One region of the Neptunomonas sp. CHC150 genome, then DNA from elsewhere that is predicted to be linked to it. Evidence: riboswitches for the same ligand, from Rfam matches in the RefSeq annotation. Region 1 holds a riboswitch; the other holds the start of a gene.
The links. A riboswitch is a leader RNA that binds a small molecule or an ion and turns the genes downstream of it on or off. The one in region 1 is predicted to bind thiamine pyrophosphate.

Region 1 (15,663 bases):
AGTGTGCCAACCGGTACGCTTAAACGGATATCAAGTAGTTCTCCATCAATATCGCCAACGCTAATTTGTTGCCCTAGTAAGTCGGCAAAAATGAGGGGTGTATCCTCGGTGAATAGGTCGAGTGTTGGGATGCTAATGGTGGGTAAATCCAGAACATTTTCGACGGTAACCGTAATAGTACCTGTTGCGCTGCCGCCGTCTTCGTCTACGACGGTATAGGTTAATGTATCAATCCCAAAGAAATCGGCGTTTGGCACATAGGTTAATGAGCCATCAGGGTTGATAGAAACCGTGCCATTTAATGCGGAAGCTGCATCGACGGTCAGTGCATCCCCGTCAGGGTCTGATGCATTTAACAGGACGTCTAAGTTAAGGTCAGAGTCTTCTAATCCAGTCGCAACGCCAGCTGAAACAATAGGGTCAGGGTTTGTGACTTGTATTTGTAAGTTAGCATCCGCAGAAAGCCCCGCAATATCAGTGGCAGTGACTACAACATCGTATCTGCCATCTGGAGTAAGCACGGATGCGTGCGCATCTACAGTGCCTAAAATTATGCCTGTTGTTGGATCAATCGATAAGCCCGATGGAAGTCCCGTAGCGGAATAAGTTAAGACATCAAATAGGTCTGTATCTGAGAAGGAGAGTGAAGTGCTTAGAGATACGAGTTGATTGTCAACTAGGGATAGCGCAACTAGGTCGGTTGATGAAGGCGCGTTGTTGATACCAACGGTCACATCTACCGTGATTACTTCGGTTGTTCCGCCTGATTCTACTGTGTAGGTAAAACTGTCATCCCCGCGATAGCCTGCATCGGGTGTGTAAGTGATCGAATTACCCACGCCAATGACCGCTGTACCGTGGCTGCCCGCCGATACACTAGTAAGTGAGGGTGTGTTTTCATAGGTATCATTTGCTAATGGGAAAAAAGAAATGGGCGTTTGAACATCGGTAGTGATGTCATCTGTTACGCCATCAATATCACCAACCATTAAAACGTTGATGCTTGATGTTTGGCTTGCTTCTCCGTCGGATGCTTGAACAGTTACCGTAGCCGCACCGTAATAATCTGCAGTGGGAGTGTAAGTTAGCCCGTCAAGAGCGGCATTAATATCAGTTATTGAACCTGACATGACGATATCCGAATCGCTATCTCCATCTCCTGTGGTAAAGCTGATGCCTGTTGTTTGTCCTAAGGTCATAACGCCCTGGGTTGATTGAAGCGTTACGGTTAAGCTGCTTGCTTCGCCATCCCCTAGCGTTATTGCATTACTGGTCGCCGTTGAAAAAACAAGGTTGGTATCTTCATCACTATTTTGAGTGCCAGGCACATCAATTGTTGGAGGCGTGTTTGGGAGCGAGGAGGTGAGTGTAACGGTAGCTGTTTCAGTTGTTCCATTTGACGATACGGTATAAGTAAAGCTATCAGTGCCTGTGTAACCACTGTCTGGTGTATATAGGGCTTGGCCTTGTGCGTCTACTGTTATGGTGCCATGGAGAGGTGTTGTGTATGAAGTAACGATGGCTGTCGCGTTTTCAAAGGTATCATTATCCATAACGTTAAACGCAACTGGGGTGTCGATAATCGTGGATACATTGTCATCAACAATATCAGCAACGGCAGAGATACTTAGGGGTAATGTTGTGGTAATAGGTAGTGACAGCAATGTGTCAGTAATACCAATGGTAATGGTAACTGGACCGTTGTAGTCGGCATCGGGCGTATAAATTAACCCGTTTAATGCAGCGTTGAGGTCTGCAATGTCGCCTTCCATAGTAATTTCATTGTCGTTAACACCATCACCTTGGCTAAGAGTTAACCCTGCAGTTTGTGCTAAAGATAAATCACCTATAGGAACAGACAAACTAACGACAGCTACTCCTCCGTCAAGATCGCCTAAGCTAATTTGAGTGCCTAGTACATCGGCAAATACCAGCGCGGTATCTTCTAAAAAGAGAGGGATTGATACTGGTAATACAAGGCTTGGCAAATCGTCGACAGGGTTAACTGTGACGGCAACTAGCCCTGGAACAAGGGCTGCTCCATCAGGATCTGAAATAGTGTAAGTGATTACATCTGTACCAAAAAAGTTGGCATTGGGCGTGTAGGTTAGCGTGTTATCAGGGTTGATCTCGACTGTGCCTTGTCCTGCAACAGCGCTAGTTATAGTGATAGGGTCCGGTTCAAGTATGTTAATGTCGTTAGCCGTGACATCTAAAATGTTTGTAGAATCCTCTTCAACTATGGCGATATCATCTACGGCTACTGGTAAAATTAGCAGGTTATGGTTCCAGTTTTCAGCCGCGAAAGTCGCTGCTTCTATTATCCCTGTTTGTTGTTCTAAATCCCAATCACCCGAAATGCCGGTGATATCATCGGAAGCTGCTAAATCTGCGCCTAATGATGTTGCTAGCGCTTGAAGTGTTTCTACTCCGGACTCTGTCGATGCAAAATCACAGCCGTAAAAGAGGATGTCAGCGCCCTCGGCTAGACTTTGATTTATACTGGCTAACTGTTCGGCATATAGATCGGTAATAGAGGCTGCGTCAATAATTGAGTTGCCCAGTTGTAAACTGCCATCTGTAGCGTGAGCTATGATGTGTATAGCTTCTATATTAGTTAAGCCCTGCAAAGAGTCTGCAATTTGAACCAATCCATTTTGATCCGTAGCTAGCGTAATAATAGTAGCGTCAGTTGGTATCGCTGCTGTTAATACTGATTGGTCTGGTAGCGAGTCATCTATAAAGTAAACGGATCGTTGAGCATCTTCTTGGCTAAGGTCAGTAAGTGCAGCGACGACATTGTTAATATCAGTAGGCGAGGCTTCGGTGGCCTCAGTGTTCACTCCCCCTGATGAGGGTAATGCTTCAAAGGCTGTATCAAGGGCAGCGGCATCAAACATGATACGTTTTTCTAGGGCTAATCGTGTGAAGTGTTTCTTTATAGTATTTGTGCTCATTAATTCCTGCCTCATGCTTTCGTCTTGATACTCTAAGACGCGACTGCGTACCTACTATGCGCTAATCGGTTGTACTAAAAGCCTAGTGCAAGAGTCGTGGTTTTTCCTCTGAGCAACAAAGAATTTAAGTTTGTATTAAGAAACTCTTTTTAATAAATGCGAATTATTATTATTTGCATTGATTGTTTGCTTGCTCTAAAATTTTGATCATTGTTAGCGTGCTTAATAAAATGGAGTTATAAAAGTGAGTAAAGGAGCTTCTTCAACCAGTCTCTCAGTGTTTTTATTGTCTGTTTTATTGAGTGGCATCGCCTTATCACTGCTATTGACCTCTCCTTGGTCGTAGTCATTTTTTGAGAATTCGAGGAAATAAATGATTGCTGTAATTTATGGCTCAACAACGGGTAATACCTCTGACATTGCTGTCAAAGTGGCAGAGATGCTGGGTGATGAGAATACTGAGCTATTTGATGTGAAAGATGTCGGGTTAGAAATTATAGATGCTTTTGATCAATTTATATTTGCTATACCGACATGGGATTACGGTGAGGTACAAGAGGATTGGGAAGAGGTATGGGAAGATGTTGACCTATACGATTTTTCAGGAAAGACGGTTGCATTCATAGGTTTAGGCGACCAGTTAGGCTACGCAGAATGGTTTGTTGATGCGATGGGTATGTTGCACGACAAAATTGTTGCCAAAGGCGCTGATGTGGTAGGTCATTGGCCTGTCGATGGCTACGAATTTGATGAGTCTAAGGCATTAACGGCTGACAAGAAGTCTTTTGTTGGGTTAGCGCTTGATGAAGATACTCAAAGAGACCAAACGGCTGAGCGTTTAGAAGCTTGGTGTGCTCTTGTTAAGCCTGCTTTTCTGTAGTTTTCTATTGTGTAAATGACATAAAAAAGAAAAGGCTTGCAGGAAGGGGGGCTGCAAGCCTTTTCTATCATCCCTGTAAAGGGTTAGAACGCGTAATTAAAGCGAACACGTAGAGCGTTCGACTTATCATCGCTACCTGCATTTTTGGCTTTTGACATAGAGCCGGCAAAGGTTACGCTTGCATTTTCCATATCAAAAATTTGTACAGTGTACGCAGCGTATAATGTATCCAGCTTCATGTCGTCGCTAGAGCCTACTTCTTCGTTCGAATGGATATAGCCCAAACCGAATGGTCCATAAGTCATGTTTGCAGCAAATGATGTAATTTTAGCGTCGGCCTCATCGTCTTTTAAATGAGCAACTGCAAGGTTGACGAAACCATCACCCATGTTGATACCGGTGTTAATACCGTAGCCCGTTTTGTCGACTTCACCACCGCCCACTAGGTCGTATTTCACTTTCTCCATACCTGCCGTAACCCGAATGTTAGGGTACGAGAAAGAGATAGCAGGGCGTATGCCAGAGATGGCCGTGCCATTATCACCGGCCGTATCTGTATCGCCGTAAATGCTGGCTAATTCAAAACGGATCTCGTTGGTTGGGTTGTAATGGAAAGCAATTTGGCCGCCATCATCGCCCGCACGCCCACGCACTAAGTTTGCTTCATAAACTTGGACGCCGCCCGCTTTAGTGACGACGGTATCTTTTCCTAGAGGAAATAAGTTTACGGCTTCAAAGCGACCAAAGAGGGCATCCCATTTAGAGTTACCTATCTGGAAATATACATCTTGGATGTCAACGTTATCGTCGCCATCTGTTCTTAGGCGAACAACACCTACCGCTTTTGCGAAGTAATCGCCATGAGTTGTCATGCCCATGGCACCCAACTCTACATGACCATTTTGATCGTATTGGCGTTCTCTTTCAGCAGAATCAAATGTATCGATGTCGAGCTCTAAGCTGGCGTTCAGTTCTAATTCTGCGTTAGCGGCGCCAGAGGCGCAAATTGCAGCAATAGTTGTAGCAAGCAGAAGACGTTTTTTCACAATAAATACCTTTTTATTATATTTTTGATAAATCCAAACCAATATTTGATTGTTGGTTTTTCTATTATGAAGCTGGCCAGCTCGTGAACTAATAGAACATTTTGTTTTTATTTTCGCAATAGTCTGTTGCGTAGAATAGATATTCCTAAAATGTAGTTATATAAACAAAAAAAGTTATATATGGTAAGTTGTTGATTTTAAAGGATGTAAAGAGAGTGCTTTTGAGGGTTTTTAATATACAAAGTGTATTTAATGAATAATTTTAAAGTTAAAATGTATCTTTATTACGGAAGAAAAGTACATGGTGCTGTTTTTAAAGGGGTTTCTATGGGGTAAACGGGGGTGGTTATGAGGGGGATGATAGTTGATTTTTGAAGAAATTTACTAAAACTACATTTTTGCGTAATAAATAAAAAACCCGGGGCAGGCCCGGGTTTTATTTTAAGCGCTTTGGTTTATGCTATTTGTGCATTATTTCGCCGCAAGCGCTGCATTCAATGTCGCGCTAGGGCGCATTACTTTCTTAACATTGTCGCGGTTAGCATGGTAGTAACCACCTAATTCAGCAGGTTTACCTTGTGCAGCTGCTAGCTCTTGAACGATTTGTTCTTCATTCTCGCTTAGCGTTTTAGCCAGTGGGGCAAACTCTGCTGCTAAAGCGGCATCTTCAGTCTGGTTAGAGACTTCCTCAGCCCAGTATAAGCCCAGGTAGAAGTGGCTGCCGCGGTTGTCCAGCTCGCCAGTGCGACGTGATGGCGACTTGTTGTTGTCGAGTAGCTTTTCAGTTGCTTTGTCTAGGCACTTCGCTAAGATTTTGGCGCGTGGGTTGTTCTCTTTGATACCCAGTTCTTCCAACGACACAGCAAGCGCTAAGAATTCACCTAACGAATCCCAACGCAGGTGGTTTTCTTCTTCAACTTGCTGAACGTGTTTAGGAGCAGAACCGCCTGCGCCTGTTTCGTACATGCCGCCACCGTTTAACATAGGGACGATGGATAGCATTTTAGCGGATGTGCCTAATTCCATAATCGGGAATAAGTCAGTTAGATAATCACGCAGTACGTTACCTGTTACCGAGATGGTGTCTTTACCACGGATTAAGCGCTCCATAGAGTAACGAATTGCTTCGTTGTAACCCATGATATGCAAACGCAAACCATCAGTATCGTGCTCTTTAAGGTAGTGCTCTACTTTCTTTTTCAGTTCCATGTCGTGAGCGCGCTCAGAGTCTAACCAGAAGATCGCTGGTGTGTCTGATTGGCGAGCACGAGTGACAGCTAGTTTAACCCAGTCACGTACGGCCACATCTTTTGTTTGGCATGCACGCCAGATGTCACCATCTTGTACTTCGTGTTGCATTAGTACGTTGCCATTAGCGTCAACAACGCGCATGGTTCCGTCTTCTGTCATTTCAAACGTTTTATCGTGTGAGCCGTATTCCTCTGCTTTTTTAGCCATCAAGCCCACATTAGGTACAGTACCCATAGTTGTTGGATCGAATGCACCGTTTGTTTTGCAGAAGTTGATCATTTCTTGGTAGATGCGTGCGTATGTACTTTCAGGCATTACCGCTTTTGTATCTTTAGGCTTGCCATCTGGGCCCCACATCTGACCAGAGCTACGGATCATTGCAGGCATAGAAGCATCGACGATTACATCACTTGGAACGTGCAGGTTAGTGATACCTTTTACGGAATCAACCATTGCCAACTCAGGGCGGTGCATGTAGCAAGAGTGGATATCTTCAAGAATTTCCTGACGCTTAGACTCAGGCAATGTTTTGATCTTGTCGTAAACGCTACCTAAACCGTTGTTCGGGTTAACGCCCAGTTGATCAAATAGCTCACCGTGCTTATCGAATACTTCTTTGTAGAAGACACGAACCGCGTGACCGAAAACGATAGGGTGAGAGACTTTCATCATGGTCGCTTTAACGTGTAAAGACCACATTACGCCAGATTCTTTAGCGTCGTTCAGGCTTTCTTCAAAGAAGTCTTGCAGTGCTGCACAGCTCATGAACATGCTGTCGAACACTTCGCCTTCTTCTAGAAAGAGTGATTTTTTCTTAGTCACTTCACCCGTTTTGGAAACGAATTCGATGGTTACTTCGCCTTCTTTTTCCATGGTGATGGATTGTTCGCTAGAGAAGAAGTCGCCGCCGCGCATGTAATCCGCATGTGTACGAGAAGCCTTGCTCCATTTGCCCATTGAATGAGGGAACTTGCGCACGAAAGCTTTTACAGCTGCTGGAGCACGACGGTCAGAGTTACCTTCGCGCAATACTGGGTTTACAGCTGAGCCTAAGATTTTACCGTAACGCTCACGGATCGACTTTTCTTCGTCCGTAGCAGGTGCTTCTGGCAAATTAGGAATGTTGTAACCTTGAGATTGTAGTTCAGCGATACAGGCTTTTAACTGAGGAACTGATGCGCTGATGTTAGGTAGCTTGATGATGTTTGCATGTGGATCTTGGGTCAGCTCGCCAAGAAACGCCAAGCCGTCTTCTACACGTTGCTCTTCAGTGAGCAACTCGGGGAAAGCAGACAGTACGCGGCTAGCCAGAGATATGTCGGTAACTTGAACATCGATATCAGCAGCTTTAGTGAAAGTACGTACGATAGGTAGAAGAGAGCAGGTAGCCAGAGACGGCGCTTCGTCGGTAAGGGTGTAGTAAATTGTTTGTTTGGTCATTTTCATCCCCGAAATTTTTTAGCTGGATCGCCAAAGACTTGATGATGAGGCAACTTGTGATCACCTCGTTCCACAAATCAAGCCATTTTTAACGGACCCATTATACCGAAAGTGTGAGCCTTGTAATACGCTGGACCTATGCACTAAAGGATAATGAACCCCTAATTCTTGTAAAAAAATTACAAAGCGACCACATTCTAAACACTCTTGGAAGGATATTCACCTGATAATCGTGCCACAAACAGGTAATCGCGCTGTTTTCTGAATCAGCGTATACTATATGTTGTAATTTTCACTACGTATTTAAAGACGGAAGCCCGATGACCACACTAACGATCCAGACTCCTGATGATTGGCACTTACACTTGCGTGATGGCGATATGTTGCCAGAGACGGTTGCGGCAACAGCGCGTTGTTTTCAACGTGCGATTATTATGCCGAACCTAGTACCGCCAGTAACAACGGCGGAAATGGCTCTGGATTATAAGCAACGTATCTTGAGTGCAAGGCCAACGGGTTCATCGTTTGAGCCGTTGATGACTTTGTTTTTAACGAATCAGACTTCCGCTGAAGAAGTGCGGGCTGCTAAAGCGGCCGGTGTTGTTGCTGCTAAAATGTACCCAGCGGGAGCAACGACAAATTCAGCTTCGGCGGTGAGTCAGCTGGAGGCTTTGTACCCTACCTTTGAAGTCATGCAAGAAATAGGCATGTTGCTATTGGTGCATGGCGAAGTGACGGATGCACATATTGACATTTTTGATCGTGAAAAAGCTTTCATCGACCAAAAACTGGTTTATATCACTGAGCAGTTTCCTGATTTGAAAGTCGTTTTTGAGCATATAACAACTGGAGATGCCGCCCAATTTGTCACCGGTGCATCAGATAATGTGGCAGCGACTATTACCCCTCAGCATTTAATGCTTAACCGTAATGATTTATTAGTCGGAGGCATTAAGCCACATAACTATTGTTTACCTGTTTTAAAGCGCAGCACGCATCAACAGGCTTTGCGCGATGTTGTTAAAACAGGTTCTTCTAAGTTTTTCTTAGGGACTGACTCAGCTCCGCATGCCAAGGACGCCAAAGAAAATGCCTGTGGTTGTGCCGGGTGCTACAGTGCGTGGAGTGCTGTGGAGTTATATGCTCAGGTGTTTGAAGAATTAGACGCTTTAGACAAGTTAGAAGGTTTTGCGAGCCATCATGGTGCCGACTTCTATGGGCTTGCGCGTAACAAAGGGACGATCACACTAGTTAAAGAAGAATGGACAATCCCTGATGAGATTATCCTACCTAACGGGAAACCTATCGTGCCATTCTATGCAGGCAAAACGGTTAACTGGAAAGTAAAAGTGTAAGCCGCCGTTACGCTTTAGCCGTATCGAGCGGTGCTCCAGGGTAGCGCAACTCGATACGGCGATCCGCTACACGCTCAACATCTTCATGCTGATGAGTAACCAGCAACACAGTCTTTTTCGCTGACTTAGCTATTTCTCGTACCCAATTTCCAGCTAACTCGCGGGTGGCAGGGTCTAGCTCGGCAAATGGTTCGTCTAACAAGATGATTGGCTCTGGCCGCAATAGTGTCCTAAGCAGGCCAATGCGTTGGCGTTGGCCACCGGAAAGCTGATGGGGCTTTTTGGTTAAATGCTCACTGACACCTAATGTGAGTGCCGATTGTTTAATCAGATGCTCAGGGGCTTCTTGGTCGAATCCAAGGCGTAAATTGTCCATTACCGTTAGATGCTCAAACAAATTGTGATCTTGGAAAAGCATAGCCACTGGCCGTCTATCAACAGAAAGCGCTGTTAATTCAGTGTTGTCCCAAACAATCTGTCCTTCATCAGGTGCTATAAAGCCAGCAATAACATTCAGCAAGGTGGTTTTGCCAACTCCACTGGCTCCTTGAATGGCGACAATCTCTTTGGCTTTTACTGAAAAATGATAATGCAGCGGGTAGCCGTCTAAGGTGACGTAAACATGATTAAGGTTCAGCATCTGTTGAGGGCTCCACTGATGATATGGCTGTGCGGTTAGCAACGAGTTGTAATAGCCATAAAGCCCCCGCGCAGACTAATAATAAAAGTAATGAAGCGGCACTGGCTTCAGGAATCCGGTATGTACCTGCTAGGCTATAGATAAGCCAAGGAAGTGTGCTCCAATCACTAGGTCCAAATATGGCGAATATAGCAACATCGCCTGCAGCCAGCACAAAGACAAGGCTAGCCGCTGAAATAAAGCTGGGTCTAATAAATGCCCATTCTATTTTCCAACGTTCCCAAGTGTTGAGCTTTAATGACAAGCAAAGGCGGTCGTATTGTTGGTCAAACTGTATAAGTCGAGGCTTGAGCTTTTGAAATGCAAAAGGCACTAATACTGCTGAATTTAACAGAATGACCACAATAATACCCCAGCGGTCCAGATCAACACGCGGTAGTAAAAAAACGAATAGACCAACCGATATAACCATAGCAGGTGCAAACAATTGATGAGTTGCCACCTGCTCCAAGAGTTTGACCCGCATTGATCGTTTTTGCTTGAGTTGGCTGCGAATGGGTTGGAGAAGCGTATACGCCATCACTAAGCTGATTGATGCTGATGTCATCCCCAACCCTATACTGAGTAATAAAGGTTGCATGACTAAACGCCATATATCAGCCGTGAAAAATAACGAGATGCTGGGCAAAAGTGCAACGTAAGGCAGCAGTAAAAGAATGCCCACGCCGCACAGAGCAAGTAAGCGTAGACGAGAACCTTGGCTCGTTAGCGGGTAGGGGCGAGTGGTTTGGTTAATTACTTCATGGCTTTGCCAGACAGGAGTTCCCATGGCGGAAAAACAAGCATACAAACCGCCAGCAATCAGGAGTTGACTCCAGGCAAGAGTCAGTGCTTCGGAGATATTAAAGTCATATTTTAATGCTTGGTAAACAGCGACTTCTAATGTTGTGGATTGTGGCCCACCGCCTAATGCTAAAACGACCGCAAAACTGTTAAAGCACAGTACAAATATAAAGCCAAACAGCATCAGCCCTGCAGACTGAATCACAGGCTTCTCGATAATGACAAATCGTTGCCAAGGCGAGAGTTTGAGTTGTTTGGCTAATCGCCAACTGGTGTCAGGAATCGTGGCAAGTTGTTGGTGAATAATACGAATAGCGAAGGGCATATTCATAAAAAGGTGAGCGAGCAGAATCCCGTTTAGCCCGTAGAGGTTCCAGCTGTTGTCCTCCATTAAGGGCTCTATGTAGGGCGTAAGCCAACCTGATCGCCCCAGTAATGCGACTAATCCTGTGACAACCACCAACGTGGGTGTCACAAAACAGAGCAAGCATAAACCTAAAAATATATTCTTAAAGCGTTGAGCATTGAGTTGGTTAAGCGCTCTAGCAATAGGTATAGCGAATAGAACAGAGGCGAAGCTGCTAATGGTTGATTGTTTTAGCGTAAATCCAAGAACTCCTAGGAAGTAACTATCAGTTAACAGCTGCCAATCAGCAGAATCACCCTCAAAGCTCATTAACCCATAGAAGGCGAGTAGGGTGACTAAGAGAGTAACTGGATAGCTCAACCAACACAGTTGGCTGAGCGAAAAAAAGCCTATTTTCTTGGCTAGTGAAGTTTTACCGAGCGTCATTATTGAGCAGATGACCGCCATGTACTGATCATAGCTTTGCGTTGTTCAGCCACTTGTGCAGGGGTGAAGTTCAAGCGCTTAGGCGTAATTAATGATGAGAACGGCGCTGGGAGTTCTACATTATCAATAACAGGCAACATCCAGTTGGTGGTAGGGATAATGTGTTGTGCCTCAGGCGAGATCAAAAATGACAAGAACTGTTTAGCGAGTTCAGGGTTGTTGCTGTATTGACTGATTGCCGCGACCTCAACCTGCGCTATATGGCCTTCATCAAAAAGCGCGGCTTTGTATTTGCTTTCGCCATCCACTACCGCGTGATAAGCCAGTGACGTGTTATAACTGAGTACATAATCGGCCCCGCCTTCTAAGAACATGCTGTATGCTTCCCACCATCCTTTGGTAACCGTTACTGTGTGCTTGGCTAATTCTGTCCATGCGCTGGCAGCCTCATCACCGTACACTGCGTTCACCCAAAGCATTAAACCTTGACCCGGTGTGCTGGTGCGCGGGTCTTGGTAAATGACGCTGGCGTTAGAGCTAATCAACGCCTTTAGCGAGTCAGCAGGCTGCGCGATTTTGCTACTATCGTAAATAAACGAAAAGTACCCATAATCGAATGGAACGAAATCTTCGTCATCCCAAGCAAGAGCAGAGGTTAAGCTTGATAGGTCAACACCGTGCGCCTGAACAAGGCCTTCATCACGCGTAACTTGAGTGAGTGAGTCATCTAACCCGAGCAACACATCCGCTTTGGTTGATGCTTTTTCGATGCGGGCACGATTAAGAATGCTGACTCCATCGTCTACCGCAATAAACTCTATGTCGCATTGGCACTGAGCCTCAAAGCTTTTTTCGAGCTGCGGCCCAGGTCCCCACTCAGAATTGAATGAGTCATAGGTGTAAATGGTTAAATCGGCCGCAAAACATGATGAGGTAAGCAAAGCAGAGGCGGCGAGTGTAAACAGAGATGTTCTTTTCATAAATATCCTATTCCCTACGACGGTATTAACCGTGTCAGGTTCAGCGGGTAAGATCTCAGCCAATGAGTTAGTATCTTCATTTGGCACCCCGATAAGTGGATCGCTAGTGTACCATAACTGCTAAAAAGCAAACCTCCTTGAAAGACGACAACGTACAGATTTTTTATGGTAATACTCGATCCGGATATCCAATGTATTGTGAATGAATTGTTAGGCAGACCTGCTAGGTGGCGGGCACTGACTCGGCAAGGGACGACTAATCACATATACGTAAGCGAAGGCTTGAGTGATGCGTGTGTGCTACGCGTGAATACATCGGCGTCTGTCTTAGGGGTTAATCGTGGGCGGGAAGAGCAAGTATTAGACGCCATTCAGGGCTATGCATGGGCCCCAGTTGTAATAGCAATAACTAAGGAGTGGTTATTAAGTCCGCTTTATGATGAAGCCTCAACGCTCGATCCCATGTCTATTGTGGCTATTGTTGCAGAGTTACAGCGTTTGCCAAAGCCTGATGATAGCTCATCATTATTAATCGACTATCATGGCTTATGGCGCTCTTACCAAGAAAAAATTGAACAAGCACCCTTGAGCCAGCAAAAGCGATGGTTGCCTCTATTGCATAAAACCCAAGATCTATTTAACCAGTTACCGCCGCTTGATTATGTATGGACACATCATGACCTTCATCCAGGTAATATAGTAGCGAGCCATCAGACAGCTAATCTTCAAGCTGTCCTGCTTGATTGGGAGTATGCAGGGATAGGTTCAGCATGGGTCGACGCCTGCGGGTTGCACCAACATTGGGGAATTTCTGCCGACATATTATGCAAAGAGCTACCTGCATTTCGAGGTTTGTCTGCATCCATGGTGAAAGAGGGGATTGATGCTACGCAGCACTGGTTGGTTGCTTTAGAGGCTATGTGGCAGGCAGTTAATGGTTTAGATAAAGCGGACACTATATCTATATCAAGGTACTAAGCTGCCAATAAAAAAGGCGACTTTTAAAAAGCCGCCTTAGTAAATACACAGGTTAAATTACATTTGAGACTGCGTATAATTTTCTAGGCCAATCATTTTAATGAGGCGTAGTTGTTGCTCTAACCAATGTGCGTGGTCTTCTTCGGTATCTTCTAGTAGCTTCTCTAGAATCTCGCGAGTTTGGTAATCCTGCTCTTCTTCACAGATTTTAATAACGGCTTTTAGCTGGTTACCTACTTCGTATTCGATACGTAAATCACTTTCAATCATATCAACAACGTTGGTACCGATTTTGAGGCCTGTACGTGTGACCATGTCAGGTACGCCTTCCAAAAATAGCATACGCTCGATTAACGCAGCCGCATGACCTTTTTCATCATCAAACTCGTGATCTATGCGTTCAAAAAGCTTGCTTAAGCCCCAGTCATCATACATGCGAGAATGGATGAAGTACTGATCCATTGCTGCCAACTCCATAGCAAGCAGAGAGTTCAGTCCGGCGATGACACGTTGATTACCTTTCATGAGTTTTCCCCGTTTAAAGTTGGCTTTGTAAGTAGTTCTCGATACCCATTTGAGCGATTAGGTGTTGCTGGCATTCAATCCAGTCTACATGCTCTTCTTCGGCTTCAAGAATCTCTTCTAAAATATCACGGCTAACATAATCTGATGCTGTTTCGCATAGAGCGATGGCTTCACGTAGCAATGCTAGCTGATCCATTTCGAAATCTAAATCGCCTTGCAGCATTTCTTCGGTGTGTTCACCAATTCGCAGCCGCTCTAAGTGTTGCAGATTGGGTAAGCCTTCAAGGAACAAGATACGCTCTATTAGTTCGTCAGCTTGCTTCATGTCCTTGATCGACTTTTTATAGGCTTTATTGTTTAGCTCATTTAAGCCCCAATTTTTGTACATGCGAGCATGTAGGAAAAATTGGTTAATTGATGTCAATTCTGCAGTAAGCACCTTGTTAAGGATGCTCAGGACGTTTTTATCGCCTTGCATGGCCGCCTCCGGCTAATAGAAAAATAAGAGGTTAAATAATATGAGCGCAATTAAAGCACACTCTTTTGAAAATGAAAAAAAGTCATTGAGACTGAACGTGCAGCACTTGATATAAAAGCCTATGAGAATTATTATCATTTCTCAAAACAAATGGGACTGATTATCACTATGTATGTCTGTATCTGTAACGGTGTCACCGATTCTCAGATTCTTCAAGCTGTTGAAGAAGGGGCTACTAGCATCCGAGAATTGAACAAAACCCTGTCAGTTGGGAACTGTTGCGGCAAATGTACACGTGTGGCACGTCAGATAATCAAAGGCCATTTTGATGATGCTGAAGTGGACTCTCTCGCTTACTCTGCTGTTTGAAGTGATTGCGGTTATCATTACCGCTTAGTTTGTTTTGTCGGCTATATTTGCCGTGTCTTTTTTATAACCTTCCGATCTATAAAGCTGCCCGCTTATGTTAAAATAGTTGAAGCGGGCACGGTTTTTTTTGCATTTTATATGCGGTAAATCATGTCATTCAGTATGTAGCGTTACTTGAACAGCAGCTGAGCCTGCTTTGGCTGTCGAAATTGCTTCGTCTGTCTCATTAGCTCGTGCCAATACAACCCCCATTCTGCGTTGCCCTGACACTTCGGGTTTGCCAAATAAACGCAATTGGGTATTTGGTTGGCTCAGCACAGCACTCAGGTTTCCAAACTCAACATCTGTCGATTGACCTTCTACTAAAATTACACTGGAAGCACTAGGGCCGTGAAAGTGTATGTTGGGAATGGGTAAGCCCAAAATGGCTCGAGCATGCAGCGCAAACTCAGACAAGTCTTGCGATATAAGTGTGACCAGGCCAGTGTCGTGAGGACGCGGTGATACTTCACTAAAGAGTACTTCATCACCTTTAATAAATAGCTCAACTCCAAAAATACCACGCCCGCCTAGCGCTTCGGTGACTTTATGGGCCGCTGCTTTGGCGGCGTCTAAGGCGGCCGCTGACATGGCCTGCGGTTGCCAAGACTGTCGATAATCACCATCGACTTGTACATGCCCAATAGGCTCACAAAAGCTAGTGCCGCCAACATGGCGAACGGTTAGAAGGGTGATTTCATAATCAAATTCGACAAAGCCTTCGACAATAACTTTCCCTTGGCCTGCCCGTCCGCCTTCTTGGGCGTAAGTCCAAGCAGGGGCGATATCATCGTGAGTTTTAAGTGTGCTTTGACCCTTACCTGATGAGCTCATGATGGGTTTAACAACACAAGGTAAGCCAATTTCGTTTACAGCCGCTATGTACTCCTCTTCAGTTGCTGCAAAGCGGTAAGGGGAGGTCGCTAGTCCTAGTTCCTCAGCGGCCAAGCGACGAATGCCCTCGCGGTTCATTGTGAGTTGAGCCGCTTTGGCTGTCGGGATGACGGTATAGCCTTCTTTTTCCATATCCACCAAGGTGTTGGTCGAGATGGCTTCTATTTCAGGGACGATATAATGAGGCTGTTCAGC
Region 2 (15,663 bases), on a different contig from region 1:
AGCTTTCAACTGCAGGAAAACCAAACATTGAACTTTGCTTCTTTAGCCCTTCAATCCAATAAAGGTCATCGTAGTGCGGCCCTTCAATAGGCAGACCTAGCTGCTCTTTTAATGCGCCTGTTCCACCTACATGATCTATATGCCCATGGGTCAGCAGAATTTTTTCTAGGACCACTCCCTCTTCTTCTATTGCCAGCAGTATCTTTTCGATATCTCCACCGGGGTCTACCACTGCCGCTTTTTTGGTAGCCTCACACCACCATAACGTACAATTTTGCTGAAAGGGCGTAACAGGAATGATTCGATATTTCATACATAAGCTCCTAGTAACTTGAGGCTATTATATACTAGGAGCTCATTAATACTGCCATCACCCACCGTCAATCGTTAGCTTCAGTTTTAAATGCCTTCACCATAGATAAGAGCTGATTCTCTACTGCTCGCAATTCTTTTGATGCCGACTCGCTTTTAGCACCCAAATCAGCATTATGCAGGGAGAGCTGGCGCAACGACTCTACGTTCTTTTGTATTTCCTCAATAACCGAAGTTTGCTGGCCAGCTGCACTGGCCACACTGACGGTTTGGCCTGATATACCGTCCATACTTTCAGTGACGGAACTAAACACTTGGCCTACAGCTCCTGACACGCTGCGACTTTTTTCAACCACACCTTTAGTTTGATCTAGCTTACTTACTACCATCCCGACAGAAGAAACTATGTTTTCTACCGTCGTACGTACTTCCGAAGTGGAGTCTTTTGTTCGGGTAGCCAACGTCCTTACTTCATCAGCCACTACAGCAAACCCCCGACCATACTCACCCGCTCGCGCTGCCTCTATAGCCGCATTGAGCGCAAGCAAATTTGTTTGCTCTGCAATTTCGGTTATCACCCCAATAACATGCTCAATCTCTACGGTATGCTGCTTTAAGTTTTGAGCTTCTTTCTCGGCCAGCTCCATTTGCTGGGAAATGCTGCTTATCGCTTCTATTATATCTTCTAGATGTTTACGCCCGTCCAGAGCTTCATTGTTAGCCTGCTGAACAGCATCTGATGTAGCCGTCATGCTCTGGGATATTTCTAAAGCCGAAGCGGCTAGCTCCTCGACAGAGACTGCTACCATATCTGTCTCCTCACTTTGTCGATTAGCGCCTTGCTTCGAATCAATTGATATTGACTCAGATGCAGTTACCACCCGATCAATTTCTCCGCAAAAATCCCCCAATCTTCCTAGCACGGTTTTGGTACTTGCCGTCTGCATCTGCAAACCGTACTCAACCGCCCCGATATTATCTAACCTGCCGGTAAAAAGTTTCTGCATCACTTCGTTAGACGATATGCCTTTTGCTTTGTTAGCCAACACATTCAAAGGCTTTATATAACCAAGATATAGCCCTGCAAGACCGCCCCCCTGAAGAAAGGCCAACAGCAATCCCAACAACCATTCTCCTTTTACAAACAAAGCTCCTAGCAAAACTAAAGAGAGCAACACAAACAGTCCAGTTGCGAATAGAGTCGAGCTTATGACTGATTGCTTAATAGGGTTGTTTCCATTATTGAGGGCGTTATACATTTTTATAGCGTCTTGCTTTTGAGCAGCAGACGGCAACGCTCTAACTGATTGATAGCCTACTTTTTCTCCATTTTGATACACAGGAGTAACGTAAGCATCAACCCAATAGTAATTACCATTTTTACATTTATTAACAACCAAGCCCCGCCACGGTTTGTTCTGCTTAAGCATCGCCCACATGTTTTCGAACGCTGCTTTAGGCATGAAGGGATGACGCACAATACGGTGAGGACTTCCGAGCAGCTCATCGTGTGAGTATCCACTGATCTTTACAAACTCATCATTAGCATAAGTGATACGCCCTTGAATATCGGTGGTGGAAATAAGCTGATCCGTGGCGGCAAAGGTAACTTCGCTCCCAGTAAGGGTGACTGATGGCATAAAAATCCCTGTCAATTGAATGTGAACCAAAACTGAATAATGTCTGTTGTAACGGCGTGCGAACTAATATCTTTAATATTGTCTTAGACTATAATAGTTCGTATTACTCATACTGACCCAAAAATGCTCAGACAATCATTTAAAGTAGAGATGCATGGCCTCGATTAGCGATTACACTCAACAACTGGCGGAACTACGCCCCAAGCTTGTAACCTTTACGATGCTTCAAATCCCTGATCGGAATTACGCAGAAGATCTCGTTCAAGACTCGATTATCGCGGCCATCGAGAGCATTGAAAAATACGAAGGCAAAGCCGCTTTTGAAACATGGGTTTATAGCATTTTGAAATATAAGCTAATTGACTATATTCGCCAGAAAAAACGCGAACAAGAGCGCTTTGTTTCTGATGAAAACGATGTTGATATTGACTCCTTTTTTAATAAAAAAGCTCACTGGAATGCCGACGATACTCCACAACAATGGCATAACCCCGAGGAGCTGCATCTACGTACACATTTTTGGGAAGTTTTTGATTTTTGCCTACTACATTTACCCAGTAGCACCGCTAGAGTTTTCGCTTTGCGCGAGCTAATGGAAATGGAAACAGAAGAGATTTGCGATAGTTTGGGCATTTCTGAGCAAAACTGCTGGACAATTTTGCACAGGGCTCGTTTAAAACTAAGAAGCTGTTTGGAGCGCGGCTGGTTTCTTAAAACAGGAGAAAGCGTATGAAGTCATGCGTCCAAGCGACTTATCTTATGTCTAAGCAATTAGATACACAATTAACACTTTTAGAGAAGATGAGTTTGCGAATGCACTTATTTATGTGCGGTAATTGTAATCTGTGTAACGATCAATTAACGACAATTCATGACTTATGCAGCCAGCGAATTACTGACATTCATTTAAAGGGTCGCGACAAGGAGTAACCCTTGTCGCTGTCGAGCACCAACTATTCACTACACCTTATGGTAAAGCTCTGCACCCGTACTTTTAAATTCCGCCGACTTTTCTTGCATCCCCTGCTCTGCTTTCGCGTTAATAGCCGCTACCTGCGACGCATCCAACTCGCGAACCTCTTGTGATATTTTCATAGAACAAAATTTTGGTCCACACATCGAGCAGAAATGTGCAACCTTCGCAGATTCTTTAGGCAAAGTCTCATCGTGGTAGGCTTTGGCAGTATCAGGGTCAAGACCGATATTAAATTGATCTTCCCAGCGGAATTCGAAGCGTGCTTTCGACATCGCATTATCACGTATCTGCGCTCCAGGGTGCCCTTTTGCTAAATCCGCTGCATGAGCCGCGATTTTATAAGTGATAATGCCCGTTTTAACATCATCTTTATTAGGAAGCCCCAAGTGCTCTTTAGGCGTAACGTAACACAACATAGCGCAGCCATACCAACCGATCATTGCTGCTCCTATCCCCGATGTAATATGGTCATATCCCGGAGCAATATCAGTCGTTAGAGGCCCTAACGTGTAAAAAGGAGCTTCGTGGCATTCGGTTAGCTGCTTGTCCATATTTTCTTTGATCATATGCATCGGCACATGCCCAGGACCTTCGATCATGACTTGGACATCGTGCTTCCAAGCTATTTTGGTCAGCTCACCCAACGTCTCTAGCTCAGCAAATTGCGCTTCATCATTTGCATCATACACAGACCCAGGACGCAGACCATCACCTAATGAAAAGGACACATCGTAAGCTTTACATATTTCGCAGATATCTTCGAAGTGCGTGTATAAGAAATTTTCTTCATGGTGAGCTAAGCACCACTTAGCCATGATTGATCCACCACGCGAGACAATCCCGGTCATTCGCTTTGCCGTCATAGGCACGTAACGCAACAAAACACCCGCGTGGATAGTAAAGTAGTCCACACCTTGTTCGGCTTGCTCAATTAACGTGTCGCGAAACACTTCCCAATTTAGATCTTCAGCAACACCATTCACTTTCTCTAGCGCTTGGTAGATAGGTACAGTCCCGATAGGGACAGGCGCATTACGTAATATCCACTCCCTCGTTTCATGGATATTTTTACCTGTGGATAAGTCCATGATGGTATCCGCACCCCAACGGGTTCCCCACGTCATCTTTTCTACTTCTTGTTCAATAGATGACGATAATGCGGAGTTACCAATATTACCGTTAATCTTCACTAAGAAGTTACGGCCAATAATCATTGGTTCACATTCTGGGTGGTTGATATTTAACGGAATAATCGCCCGGCCTTCGGCAACCTCTTTGCGGACAAATTCAGGCGTAATTTCATCGGGCAAATTAGCACCAAAACTAAAGCCTGGATGCTGTTGAGCAACGCTTTGCCCCTCCACTTTATTCTTAGCCAACTTCATGTTTTCACGGATGGCAATGAATTCCATTTCCGGCGTTATGATACCTTTACGCGCATAATGCAATTGCGTAACGTTGCAGCCTTCTTTAGCTCGGCGTGGCTTTCGAGTCAGCTCAAACCTTAATTCATCCAAACGTAAATCTGCTGCACGGGTTTGACCATAAACAGACGTCAAGCCATCAAGCAGAACAGTATCTTGTCGCTCATCTATCCAGCTTTCTCGCAAGGGTGCCAAGCCCTTGCGGATATCAATTTCCGCCTCTGGGTCAGTGTACGGCCCAGAGGTATCATAAACATACAGAGGCTCGTTCGGTTCACCACCAAATGCTGTGGGTGTTATATCTAAAGAAATTTCACGCATGGGCACTCGAATATCGGAACGGCTACCTTCGATATACACCTTGCGCGATTTAGGAAATGGCTGCACAGAGGCATTATCAACCTGTGCACTTTGGCTCAACTGGCGATTATTTGTCATAACTATCCTGTCATTATTCTGTTTATTAATATTCTCTGACGTCAGAAGTCGAATTCCAGAGCGTCGCGAAATGGTGTAAAGGCCCATGTCCACTACCTACATCTAACTGATCCGCAGCAGCTATAGATTCCGATAAATATACTTTGGCCTGTGAGACAGCCGCGTCTAAACTTAAGTGCTTAGCAAGCAGCGCAGTAATTGCTGATGAGAGCGTACAACCTGTACCGTGTGTATTTTGTGTATTAATTCGTTTGGCGCGATAAGCCTGTACATGCTTGCCATTCGAGAGAAGATCAATTGCATCATTATCTCCCTCCAAGTGGCCACCTTTTAGCAATACATGCTTGGCCCCTAACTCATGCAGTTTCGGCAATAGCGCATACATCCCATCAATAGTGGTGGGCTCATCAAGGCCAACTAAAGCCGCAGCTTCGGGTAAATTAGGCGTGATAAGATAAGCGCGAGGTAAGATCTGCTGCTTGAGCGCCGCTACCGCATTCATAGGCAATAGCGCGCTCCCACTTTTAGATATCATGACAGGGTCAACGACCAAGGGGATAGTAGGATAACGGCTCAGCGCCTGGGCCACTGTCTCTATGATATCAACGGAGCCCAACATACCTACCTTGATCGCATGAATAGCAATATCCGTTAGCACAGCATCGATTTGAGCGGCGATTACGTCATTAGGAATAGGGTGAATTGCTGAAACGGTGTGCGTATTTTGCGCCGTGACCGCTGTGATGACTGACGCTCCGTAAACACCGAGCGCAGAGAAAGCTTTTAAGTCAGCTTGTATGCCTGCACCACCTCCGCTATCAGAGCCTGCGATGGTCAGCACATTTGGGATTGCAAATGATTTCATCTCGATTCCTACGCCAGTGCAAACTGGATCAGGTTCAGCGGGTATCATCTCAGCCTCAACATAAGGCACCCCGACAAGATAAATTAAGTGTACGTTGTCCGCTTTTTTATGTCTATATTTGCTGAACAACAAGCGATTGAATGATCACTCAAGAATTCGGTATGAAAAATAGGACTTTTTCCTATATCCAAAAATTCTCACTCAGACATAATAACAACCGTGGATCTCCTGTTCATGGAACGAATGTAAGGAAGGCCTCGACAAGCGGAATGGACACAAGGATTGTCCGAATGGAATCAACTAATTAGCAATAATTAGCACCGCAAGGAAAAAGGAAGCCAAAAAGAGAACTTTGCATACGGATTTGCGAAGTTCTCACCACTTCCCACCTCGTTATACACTGAGCTACCTACTCTTCTTTAATACAAAACGCTTTACAACTTATCTCTAAAAATGATGACTATTTGACGATAGCAATAGTATGCGCCTACTCACGACAGCACACCAAAGCAAATAGGTTTGAAGCGGCAACAATCAGAAAATTGTATCAAAGAAGTATCTTAAAGCTCATGCAGGGACGCCTGTCGACAAGCCCCAAATGGATCGCACAACATCAGAGGCTGGCTCAGAGCAATCGCCCGCTATCCATTTAGCCAACCCGCCCGCTACATCTTGAAATAGTTGAGGTTCAGGTTGCGGCTTTTCCAGCCAATGCTGAAAATCACGAGGTTGGAAATCATCCATTACTGTAGCCAATTGAAGCCGATCTAAAAGAATGGCATTTGAGCGCTGTTCAGACTGACCTTGCATAGGCTTAGTTAAAAACTTTTTACCATACTGCATTGTTTCGCTAGCTAAGCCAAAGCCACAATTTGAAAACACCCCAGAACAAGCCGCTAAATCTTGCTCAAACCCTGCACGACTAAGAGGTTTAAAGTGAACATTATTGATTGAATGCGCAAAAGAACGCTTACTATATACGTGAAAGCGATAATCAGTAAACGAAGCAAACCAATCAATCAATGTTTCATCTGTTTCAAATGGGAGATAAACCAGAACCAGCCCTTCATCAACTGTCCTTGAATATTGGGGCGGGCTAATTAGAGGCGGAACAATTGTTCGGTTAAAGTGATCCCAATGCACCCCTACGGGTATCGTAACAGGAGCAAATATCTGAACGCCTAAACGCAACATCAACGAGCGCCAGCCATCGGGCAACTTGTGCATAAAAGCATACTGATGTGCGATACCAATAGACTTTTTACCGCGCAGTTTCGCCGCCCAAGCGGTCACCGGCTCAAAGTCAGAGAGAATAAGATCATAACTCTGGACATCCAGCGACTTAATATCACGGATCAGCGTGCTTAAACTATTCCTTGTGAGGGTATCCCACGACTTAACTTTTGCGCCCTCTCCCATGTAAAAGGTTAAACCGCGACGCGTTTGGTAGTCGCCGAACAACTCCATATCAAACAGTTCGTCAGCAGGGCGACCACTGAATAAGTAATCAACATCAACGCCGGCCTGCTTGAGCGCGGGTGCCATGACCCGTGCGCGTGTTATATGACCATTACCTGTCGCTTGCACACCATATAGCACCTTCATGACTACACTCGCCTCATAAAGCAAACCCAATAAGCACAGCCAACTCAGCGCAACAGATACCTAACGCAGCGCCAGCGGCGATATCCGTTGGATAGTGGACACCCAGCATTACACGAGAAAAACCTATCATCCCAGCCAACACATAACCAACGCCTGCAAGGGCTGGATAAAAAACGGCTAAAAGCGTAGCAAACAAAAAGGCGGCGGCTGAATGCCCGGAGGGGAAGCTAAACGTATCCGACGGAACAATAACCGCCTCAAACCCCTTAAGTGAGCTGGGCCTTGGACGTTTGATGGTGTTTTTTAGCAACCAGTAAACCGGGAGCTCCACTAAAAAAGCCAACAGCCCCGCCACCAAAAATGCCTGACCATGCTCGGCATCGAACACAGCAAAAGCTACCCCAATAACGGCATATAAGAGGCCATCACCTAGCCGGGAAATAGCCCGACTAATCAGCGCCACATGTGAATACGTTAAACGGCGCGTCTGAAGCCAGTTAAATGTCAGTGTGTCAAAGTCTGTTATTTTCTGGATGGTAAGCATCTTTAACCCCCAGTTAGCCCATGCAATTTTAGGTATGGTGGGTCAACTAGATGACAGACCGATGACAAAATACTGACTTTTATGTGACAACCATTGAGACTTATTGTTGAGCGATCCACTCAGAGACAAGATTGACTAGCCCATCGGGATTTTCCCATGGTTGCATATGCCCACCTGACACAACCGCTAATGTTAAAGCATGAGATTGTTGCTCGATCACCCTGTGTGCATATTCAAGTGACAACACCTCATCCTTTTCGCCCTGTATTAGCAATCCTGCAAGCTGCCGCTTACTATCTGATCTAGCGGAGCGCCAACTAAATATCGAGTTCAAAGTTTTAAGCGGGTAATCGAAAACAGCAAGCGGATCAGCCCCCATTTCATCGGCGGCAGGATGAGAAGCAATAAGGGCATCATAATCCAAGATCGACTTTAACGGCACTCGAGCCAGTGGGAAAAACGGGCTACTCATACCAATCCATTGCCAACCCAGACTATGCATGAGGTCGGGAGCTACTTCCGGCATCAATAACGTTTGGCAAATAACGCCAGATATTCGCGCATCCTTCTCGGCAGCGGCCATTGCTAATAACGAGCCGATAGAATACCCAAATAGATAAACAGGGCAAGTCTTTGAATCCGCTAGATACTCGATAACTTCACTAACGCCGTCAGCAATATCGTCAAGGGTGTACAACCCCCTAACACCGCCTGAATACCCGTGACCGGGATAATCCATACTAACAACGTCAAATCCTCGCCTACTCAGCTTATCCAGCAGCGGCGCGTAGTATTCAGAATATGTCCCTATGCCAGGCAAAAAAACCACCAGCGGTGATTTAGACTCAGCAAAAGAAGGATAATGCTCGTAGTGAATTTCACCTAACTTAAAAGTTTCTCGGCGCTCCAAAGAAGGCTCAAGCCCCATCTTTGCTCGCAAACGATCACGCAACCCTATATCCGCTTCAACTGTTGGCGTGAATAATGAAAAGTAGTCTACAAACACTCTAACAGTCTCCTTTTACTTTTACGCCATAATCAAGATATCTACCTAGTATCAACCCAAGCAGCAAAGATGCATTTTTTGGATACATCAACGCTGGCAACGGGAGCAAAACACCGTACTGCGCTGCCCCATGCGAACTTCCGTCAGTTCTTTATTACAAACTAAGCAAGGCTCACCGGCTCTACCATACACTGATAACGATTGAGCAAAGTATCCAGGCTTACCGTCGCTATCAACAAAATCCCTCAGAGTCGTCCCTCCTTGCTCAATTGCGGCGGACAATATTTTCTTGATTGCCGCAACCAAACGAGTCAGCTTAAGCTTAGATACTTTACCGGCCGGCTTCCTTGGATCAATACCCGCCATAAACAACGCCTCATTTGCGTAAATATTACCGACACCGACAACCACATGACTGTTCATCACCAACTGCTTAATCGCCACACTGCGCCCTTGGCTATGATTGATCAGATAATCAGCATTAAACGCGTCTGTCAGCGGCTCTGGACCCAGCGAAGAGATCAACGATAGTTCCTCTCCCACTGGCTGCCACAAAACTGAACCAAATCGGCGAGGATCCGTTAAGCGCAAGCACGCCCCCGAAGCCAAACCAATATCGATGTGATCATGCTTACCAGGCTCTACATAATGAGTGAGTACTCGCAAACTACCAGACATTCCCAAATGAATAACAATAGCTCCGCGCTCTGTCTCTAAAAAAAGATACTTGCCTCGCCGGCTCACGTTATTAACCGCAAGACCTATAAGCGACTGCAAAACATCGACAGGAACCGGCCAACGCATCTTAGGCTGACGCACAACAATAGAGGTGAGCGTCTGATTAATCACATGCGGAGCAACACCGCGCCGCGTTGTTTCTACTTCTGGTAGTTCTGGCAAAACGTAAATCCCAATTCATTTTGAATCATGCGCTATTAATAACAATGTACACACGCAGTTAACAAGCGCTTTAACCAATCACATCTCTCTTATGTACGCAGAACAAGCTCCACTTGTTTCTTTTAGACATAAAAAAACCCGGCCAAAGCCGGGTTTTCTGGAAGCACTAAATCTTATTTGATCTTAGCTTCTTTATACATAACGTGCTTACGAACAACTGGATCAAACTTTTTGATCTCAAATTTTTCTGGCATGTTACGTTTGTTTTTATCAGTCGTGTAGAAGTGACCTGTACCGGCGGATGAAACCAGACGGATCTTTTCACGGTTACCTTTTGCAGCCATGGTCTAGCTCCTTATACTTTTTCGCCACGAGCACGAACTTCAGTCAAAACTGAGTCAATACCCTTTTTATCGATGATACGCATACCTTTAGAAGAAACGCGTAGACGAACAAATTTGTTTTCAGATTCTACCCAAAAACGGTGCCAATGCAGGTTTGGTAGAAAACGACGACGTGTTTTACGTTGTGAGTGGGAAACATTGTTCCCTGTTACTGGACGCTTACCAGTAACCATGCAAACTTTAGACATAATTAATACCTTATTAGTCGATTAACTCTATTCAGATGTCTATTGGCTACGAGTAGCTAATATGCCACTTACGCAATAGCCTCAGGCGGAGCGTCCAAAAACCGGACAAGAATCCCATACCGGAAGTGAATAGAAGGCGCGCATTGTACAGAAAATCAACAACCCAAGCTACCGCTTTTTACGAATAAATCAAAACATTGCTAAACAGCGCCCACAATCACTATATCAACCCCCGTTCAGCAAATGAAACAACCTCAGGATCACCAATCACCATGTGATCCAACACGCGCACATCCACCAACTGCAGCGCATTGACCAAACGCTCTGTTATATGTCGATCAGCCGCCGAAGGCTCGGCAATGCCCGATGGATGGTTATGCGTCAAAATAACGGCCGCTGCATTCACTTCCAAGGCTTTACGCACGACCTCTCGGGGATACACCGAAGCCGCATCTATGGTGCCAAAGAACATAGGCTCAAACCGAATGATTCGATGCTTATTATCCATAAAAAGGCACGCAAAAACCTCTTGACGATAATGGCGCATCTTCGCCGACAGAAACATCCGAACCTCAGAGGGGCTCTCCATCACATCTCCACGCTCTAGCGATGCCAACAGGTGACGGCGGCTCATTTCTAAGACAGCTTGTAATTGAGCATACTTCGCATTTCCTAAACCAGGCCCCTGACAAAAAGCCTCTTGGCTGCTCTCAAGCAACTCTCTAAGCCCGCCAAAGCGCTGGAGTAAATCTCTCGATAAATCAACAGCACTAGTGCCCTTAATGCCTGTTCGCAAAAAAATGGCCAACAACTCTGCATCGGACAAAACCGCCGCGCCATGATGCAAGAGCTTTTCTCTCGGCCTTTCTAGCTCCGGCCAATCTGTAATTGCCATATCAACATCCCTTTATTTCGCTCTTTAGCTTCATGCTAAGCAACACAAAACTTATTCTACGAGCACAAGCTGACTATTAGCTGATCAGAACGACTACTCATATAAAGTACGACTTTATCGCCTTAACACCTACGCAACAAAATCGTGAGATGGTATCGTACACGCCTTTAGCATTGCAGCAGATTCGAGTGGTTCAAGGTATGCATAGACTTACTAACAAACAGGTCATTCTAGGTATTACAGGTGGGATTGCCGCTTACAAAAGCGCCGAACTAACACGCCACTTAAGAGCTGCTGGCGCGGATGTACGCGTTGTAATGACTCCCGCGGCTACCGAATTTATTACCCCCCTAACATTACAGGCCCTGTCTGGAAATCCGGTTCACACACAACTACTCGACCCAGAAGCGGAAGCCGGCATGGGGCATATAGAGTTAGCACGTTGGGCTGATATTATGGTTATAGCTCCCGCCAGTGCAGACTTTATGGCTCGCTTAGCTTCTGGCATGGGAAACGACCTGTTAACTACGCTGTGCTTAGCAACCGACGCCCCTATTTGCCTTGCCCCTGCTATGAATCAAGCCATGTGGCGATCAGCACAAACACAACGCAACGCCAAGACACTATCCACACAAGGCATTAAACTATGGGGGCCAGGCATTGGCGATCAAGCGTGCGGTGATACAGGGCCAGGGCGCATGCTGGAACCTCTCGATATTGCCGCGCGAACAGCCGCTAGTTTTGAAACAGGATCACTAGCCGGCCTGCGGCTAACAATAACGGCAGGGCCAACCCGAGAACCGTTGGACCCTGTACGATATATATCGAATCATAGCTCAGGAAAAATGGGCTTTTCGCTTGCGCAAGCCGCCGTTAGTGCCGGTGCTCACGTTACGTTAATCAGCGGGCCCGTCAACTTAGCGACTCCCGATCATGTAACACGCATAGATATCAACAGCGCTCAGGATATGCTTCAAGCCGCCAAATCCGACGCCGCCCAATGTGATATTTTTATCGCTTGCGCGGCTGTCGCTGATTATCGACCATCCGCTGTTGCAGAGCACAAGATCAAAAAAGGGAAAGAAGAGATCATGGAGCTTCATCTGATCAAGAACCCCGACATCGTAGCGACCATCGCTTCCAAAGTTAACGCTCCATTCACCGTTGGCTTTGCTGCCGAAACGCGAGACATAGTCAGTTATGCTCAAGACAAATTGGTTAGAAAGAAGCTAGATTTAATTATTGCGAATGATGTTTCCCGAACAGACATCGGCTTTAACAGTGATGACAATGCCGTCACTCTAGTCACTGCCGATCAGGTTACAGAACTCCCAATGATGCGTAAGCGCCAGCTTGCAACCTCATTAATTGACCATATTGCCCAACTTTATAAGGCCAACCGATGAACACTCTTCAAGTTAAAATTTTAGATCCTCGCATAGGCGATACGTTTCCGTTACCCACTTATACGACCCCGGGCTCTGCTGGCATGGATTTACGAGCCTGCTTAGACGAAACATTAACATTAGCACCCGGACAAACGGAGCTTATTCCAACAGGCTTATCTATTCACATTGCCGACCCCTCACTGTGCGCCATGATTTTGCCCCGCTCTGGGCTAGGCCACAAACATGGCATCGTATTAGGAAATCTTGTTGGCCTTATCGATTCCGACTACCAAGGCCAACTTTTTGTTTCTTGCTGGAACCGCGGTCAAACGACCTTTTCGATGGCGCCTGGAGAACGGATAGCGCAGCTCGTTTTAGTGCCGGTCGTGCAAGCTGAATTTGAAGTGGTCAACGAATTCAGCGACTCAGAGCGAGGCGACGGTGGATTTGGCTCTTCTGGCCGCTATTAACAGCTCCTATTAACCGCAAATAGTCACATTTAACGAAAGCCCGAGCAAAAGGATGGCAAAGTGAGCTGCAATTTAGACAATATAGATGACACTCTATTTCGTGCTTATGATATTCGCGGCATTGTAGGAGAAAGTTTAACTGAAGCCGTTGCGTATCACTTAGGACGCGCCTTTGCTGCCCAAGCGAGAGCTCAAGCTATTCGCAATACCGTTGTAGGAGCTGATGGCCGCCTATCTAGCCCCGCCTTAAAAAAACAACTCATTCAAGGCCTACTCGAGGGTGGCCTTGATGTTACCGACATAGGCTATATTGCAACACCGGTGCTTTACTTTGCGGCCCATCACACCGACACAAAAACCGGCATCATGATTACCGGCAGCCATAACCCCAAAGCGTATAACGGGTTTAAAATGATGATGGCGGGCAACACGCTGGCTGAACAAGACATACAAGCACTTAAGTACCGCATGCTGGATAAAAACTACGATAGCGACACCAGCAAACGGCTAGGCTCCCTACATTCTCACGATTTTCGCGCTCAATACCGCAAACGAATCTTGGACGATATCAGCTTGCCTCGGCCACTCAAAGTAGTCATAGATTGCGGCAACGGGATCCTTGGAGAAACAGCCCCATACCTGCTTGAACAGCTTGGTTGCGAAGTTATCCCACTGTATTGCGACGTAGACGGTAACTTTCCAAATCATCACCCCGACCCTAGTAAAGCCGACAATTTAGCTAAGTGCATCACTGCCGTTAAAACCCAACAAGCCGATGTAGGGCTCGCCTTCGATGGCGATGGTGATCGTGTTGGAGTGATTACTGCAGATGGCAACATTATTGACGCTGACAGGCTCACCATGCTGTTTGCCGAGGATGTCCTCACTCGAAACCCTGGTGCAAAAATCCTCTTTGATGTGAAATGCTCTCGTCAGTTAGCCCACGTCATCACCCAAGCAGGCGGCGTTCCCACAATGTGGAAAACAGGTCATTCAATGCTCAAACGAAAAATGAAGGCTACTGGGGCATTGCTTGCTGGTGAGATGTCAGGGCACATTTTTTTCAAAGAGCGCTGGTTCGGTTTTGATGATGGGCTCTATGCTGCCGCCCGTTTACTAGAAATTTTAGCCTCCCAACCAGAACCTTTAGCATCTCTGTTTGCGCGTTATCCACAAGACATCAGCACACCAGAGTTGTCCGTCGAGGTTTCCGAAGCCTCAAAATTCGCTATTATCAAAGAGCTTCAACAGCACGCCTTTCCTGAGGGTAGCAAAACACTGATCGATGGTTTACGAGTAGACTATGCTGATGGATGGGGCTTATGTCGAGCCTCAAATACCACACCGACGCTCGTACTTAGATTTGAAGCCGATAACGAAACAGCGTTAACCCGTATAAAAAACCAATTTCAGATACAATTACACGCCATAGACTCAACAATAAACATTCCTTGTGCGTGAATGCCAAAAGAGAGAATCACTATGCCACTTAACAGAGCTCAAGCCATGGCAACCGCTGAAGTACTCAGCGTAGCCGTTCCGTACATCCAACGCTTCGTGGGCAAAACTATCGTCATTAAATACGGCGGTAACGCCATGACCGATGACAAACTTAAAAATAGCTTTGCACGTGACATTGTCATGATGAAGCTCATTGGCTTGAACCCAGTAGTGGTTCACGGTGGCGGCCCACAAATTGGCGATTTACTCGACAAGCTCAAGATCGAATCACACTTTATTAACGGTATGCGTGTAACCGACTCTAAAACCATGGATGTAGTCGAAATGGTATTGGGCGGCATGGTCAATAAAGAAATTGTTGGGCTCATCAACACGAACGGCGGCAAAGCGATTGGCCTTACCGGTAAAGATGGCCAATTATTAATGGCGCGCAAATTACGAGTTAAACACAAGACCCCTGAAATGTCCGCCCCAGAGATTATTGATATTGGCCATGTAGGTGAAGTGGACTCGGTTAATACTGACGTGCTGGACATGTTAGCTGACTCTGATTTCATCCCCGTGATTGCACCTATCGGTGTCGGGCCTGACGGCGCCTCATACAACATCAATGCGGACTTAGTCGCCGGTAAAGTGGCCGAAGTACTCAAGGCTGAAAAACTAATTTTACTCACCAACATCGCAGGCCTAATGGACAAAGAGGGTAAAATTTTAACAGGGCTGTCTACGGAACAAGTCGACTCGCTAATTGAAGACGGAACTATTTATGGCGGCATGCTCCCTAAAATTGGCTGCGCTCTGGATGCTGTTAAATCAGGCGTAAACAGCGCACACATCATTGATGGCCGCGTAGAGCACTCGTGCATGCTAGAGATCTTCACTGATGAAGGCGTTGGCACGCTGATCACCAACCATTCTCTATAAGATATTGAGTGAGCATGAACGAAACGACCAAACTGTCACGACGTGAGCAAATTCTTCAAGCACTAGCCCAAATGCTAGAAGTTAACCCGGGACAACGCATTACAACCGCGGCCTTGGCTAAAGAAGTTGGCGTGTCTGAAGCCGCGTTGTATCGACATTTTCCAAGTAAAGCACGCATGTTTGAGGGGCTCATCGGTTTTATAGAAGAGACCGTATTCACACG

Region 2: linked by a shared signal. The riboswitch ahead of thiD (bifunctional hydroxymethylpyrimidine kinase/phosphomethylpyrimidine kinase) and the one ahead of thiB (thiamine ABC transporter substrate binding subunit) in region 1 are both predicted to bind thiamine pyrophosphate.

Annotation. Positions count from the first base shown of each region.
Region 1 is NZ_JAPNXU010000006.1:1,649-17,311, forward strand. Features, by position in the region: partial or broken gene OW491_RS06195 (tandem-95 repeat protein) at 1-2,957, opposite strand, end outside; gene OW491_RS06200 (flavodoxin) at 3,331-3,837, shown strand; gene OW491_RS06205 (carbohydrate porin) at 3,921-4,883, opposite strand; gene OW491_RS06210 (NADP-dependent isocitrate dehydrogenase) at 5,355-7,574, opposite strand; gene pyrC (dihydroorotase) at 7,895-8,929, shown strand; gene OW491_RS06220 (ATP-binding cassette domain-containing protein) at 8,937-9,569, opposite strand; gene OW491_RS06225 (ABC transporter permease subunit) at 9,556-11,226, opposite strand; gene thiB (thiamine ABC transporter substrate binding subunit) at 11,205-12,185, opposite strand; TPP riboswitch at 12,180-12,286, opposite strand; gene OW491_RS06235 (phosphotransferase) at 12,351-13,163, shown strand; gene bfr (bacterioferritin) at 13,221-13,688, opposite strand; gene bfr (bacterioferritin) at 13,702-14,166, opposite strand; gene OW491_RS06250 (bacterioferritin-associated ferredoxin) at 14,335-14,535, shown strand; gene purT (formate-dependent phosphoribosylglycinamide formyltransferase) at 14,689-15,663, opposite strand, start outside.
Region 2 is NZ_JAPNXU010000007.1:38,937-54,599, reverse strand. Features, by position in the region: gene OW491_RS09235 (MBL fold metallo-hydrolase) at 1-313, opposite strand, end outside; gene OW491_RS09230 (PAS domain-containing methyl-accepting chemotaxis protein) at 381-1,952, opposite strand; gene OW491_RS09225 (sigma-70 family RNA polymerase sigma factor) at 2,107-2,685, shown strand; gene OW491_RS09220 (zf-HC2 domain-containing protein) at 2,682-2,882, shown strand; gene thiC (phosphomethylpyrimidine synthase ThiC) at 2,913-4,790, opposite strand; gene thiD (bifunctional hydroxymethylpyrimidine kinase/phosphomethylpyrimidine kinase) at 4,816-5,655, opposite strand; TPP riboswitch at 5,644-5,738, opposite strand; gene OW491_RS09205 (MJ1255/VC2487 family glycosyltransferase) at 6,223-7,260, opposite strand; gene OW491_RS09200 (phosphatase PAP2 family protein) at 7,274-7,804, opposite strand; gene OW491_RS09195 (alpha/beta fold hydrolase) at 7,905-8,810, opposite strand; gene mutM (bifunctional DNA-formamidopyrimidine glycosylase/DNA-(apurinic or apyrimidinic site) lyase) at 8,898-9,710, opposite strand; gene rpmG (50S ribosomal protein L33) at 9,884-10,054, opposite strand; gene rpmB (50S ribosomal protein L28) at 10,066-10,302, opposite strand; gene radC (DNA repair protein RadC) at 10,523-11,197, opposite strand; gene coaBC (bifunctional phosphopantothenoylcysteine decarboxylase/phosphopantothenate--cysteine ligase CoaBC) at 11,398-12,603, shown strand; gene dut (dUTP diphosphatase) at 12,600-13,055, shown strand; gene OW491_RS09160 (phosphomannomutase/phosphoglucomutase) at 13,116-14,516, shown strand; gene argB (acetylglutamate kinase) at 14,538-15,440, shown strand; gene slmA (nucleoid occlusion factor SlmA) at 15,455-15,663, shown strand, end outside.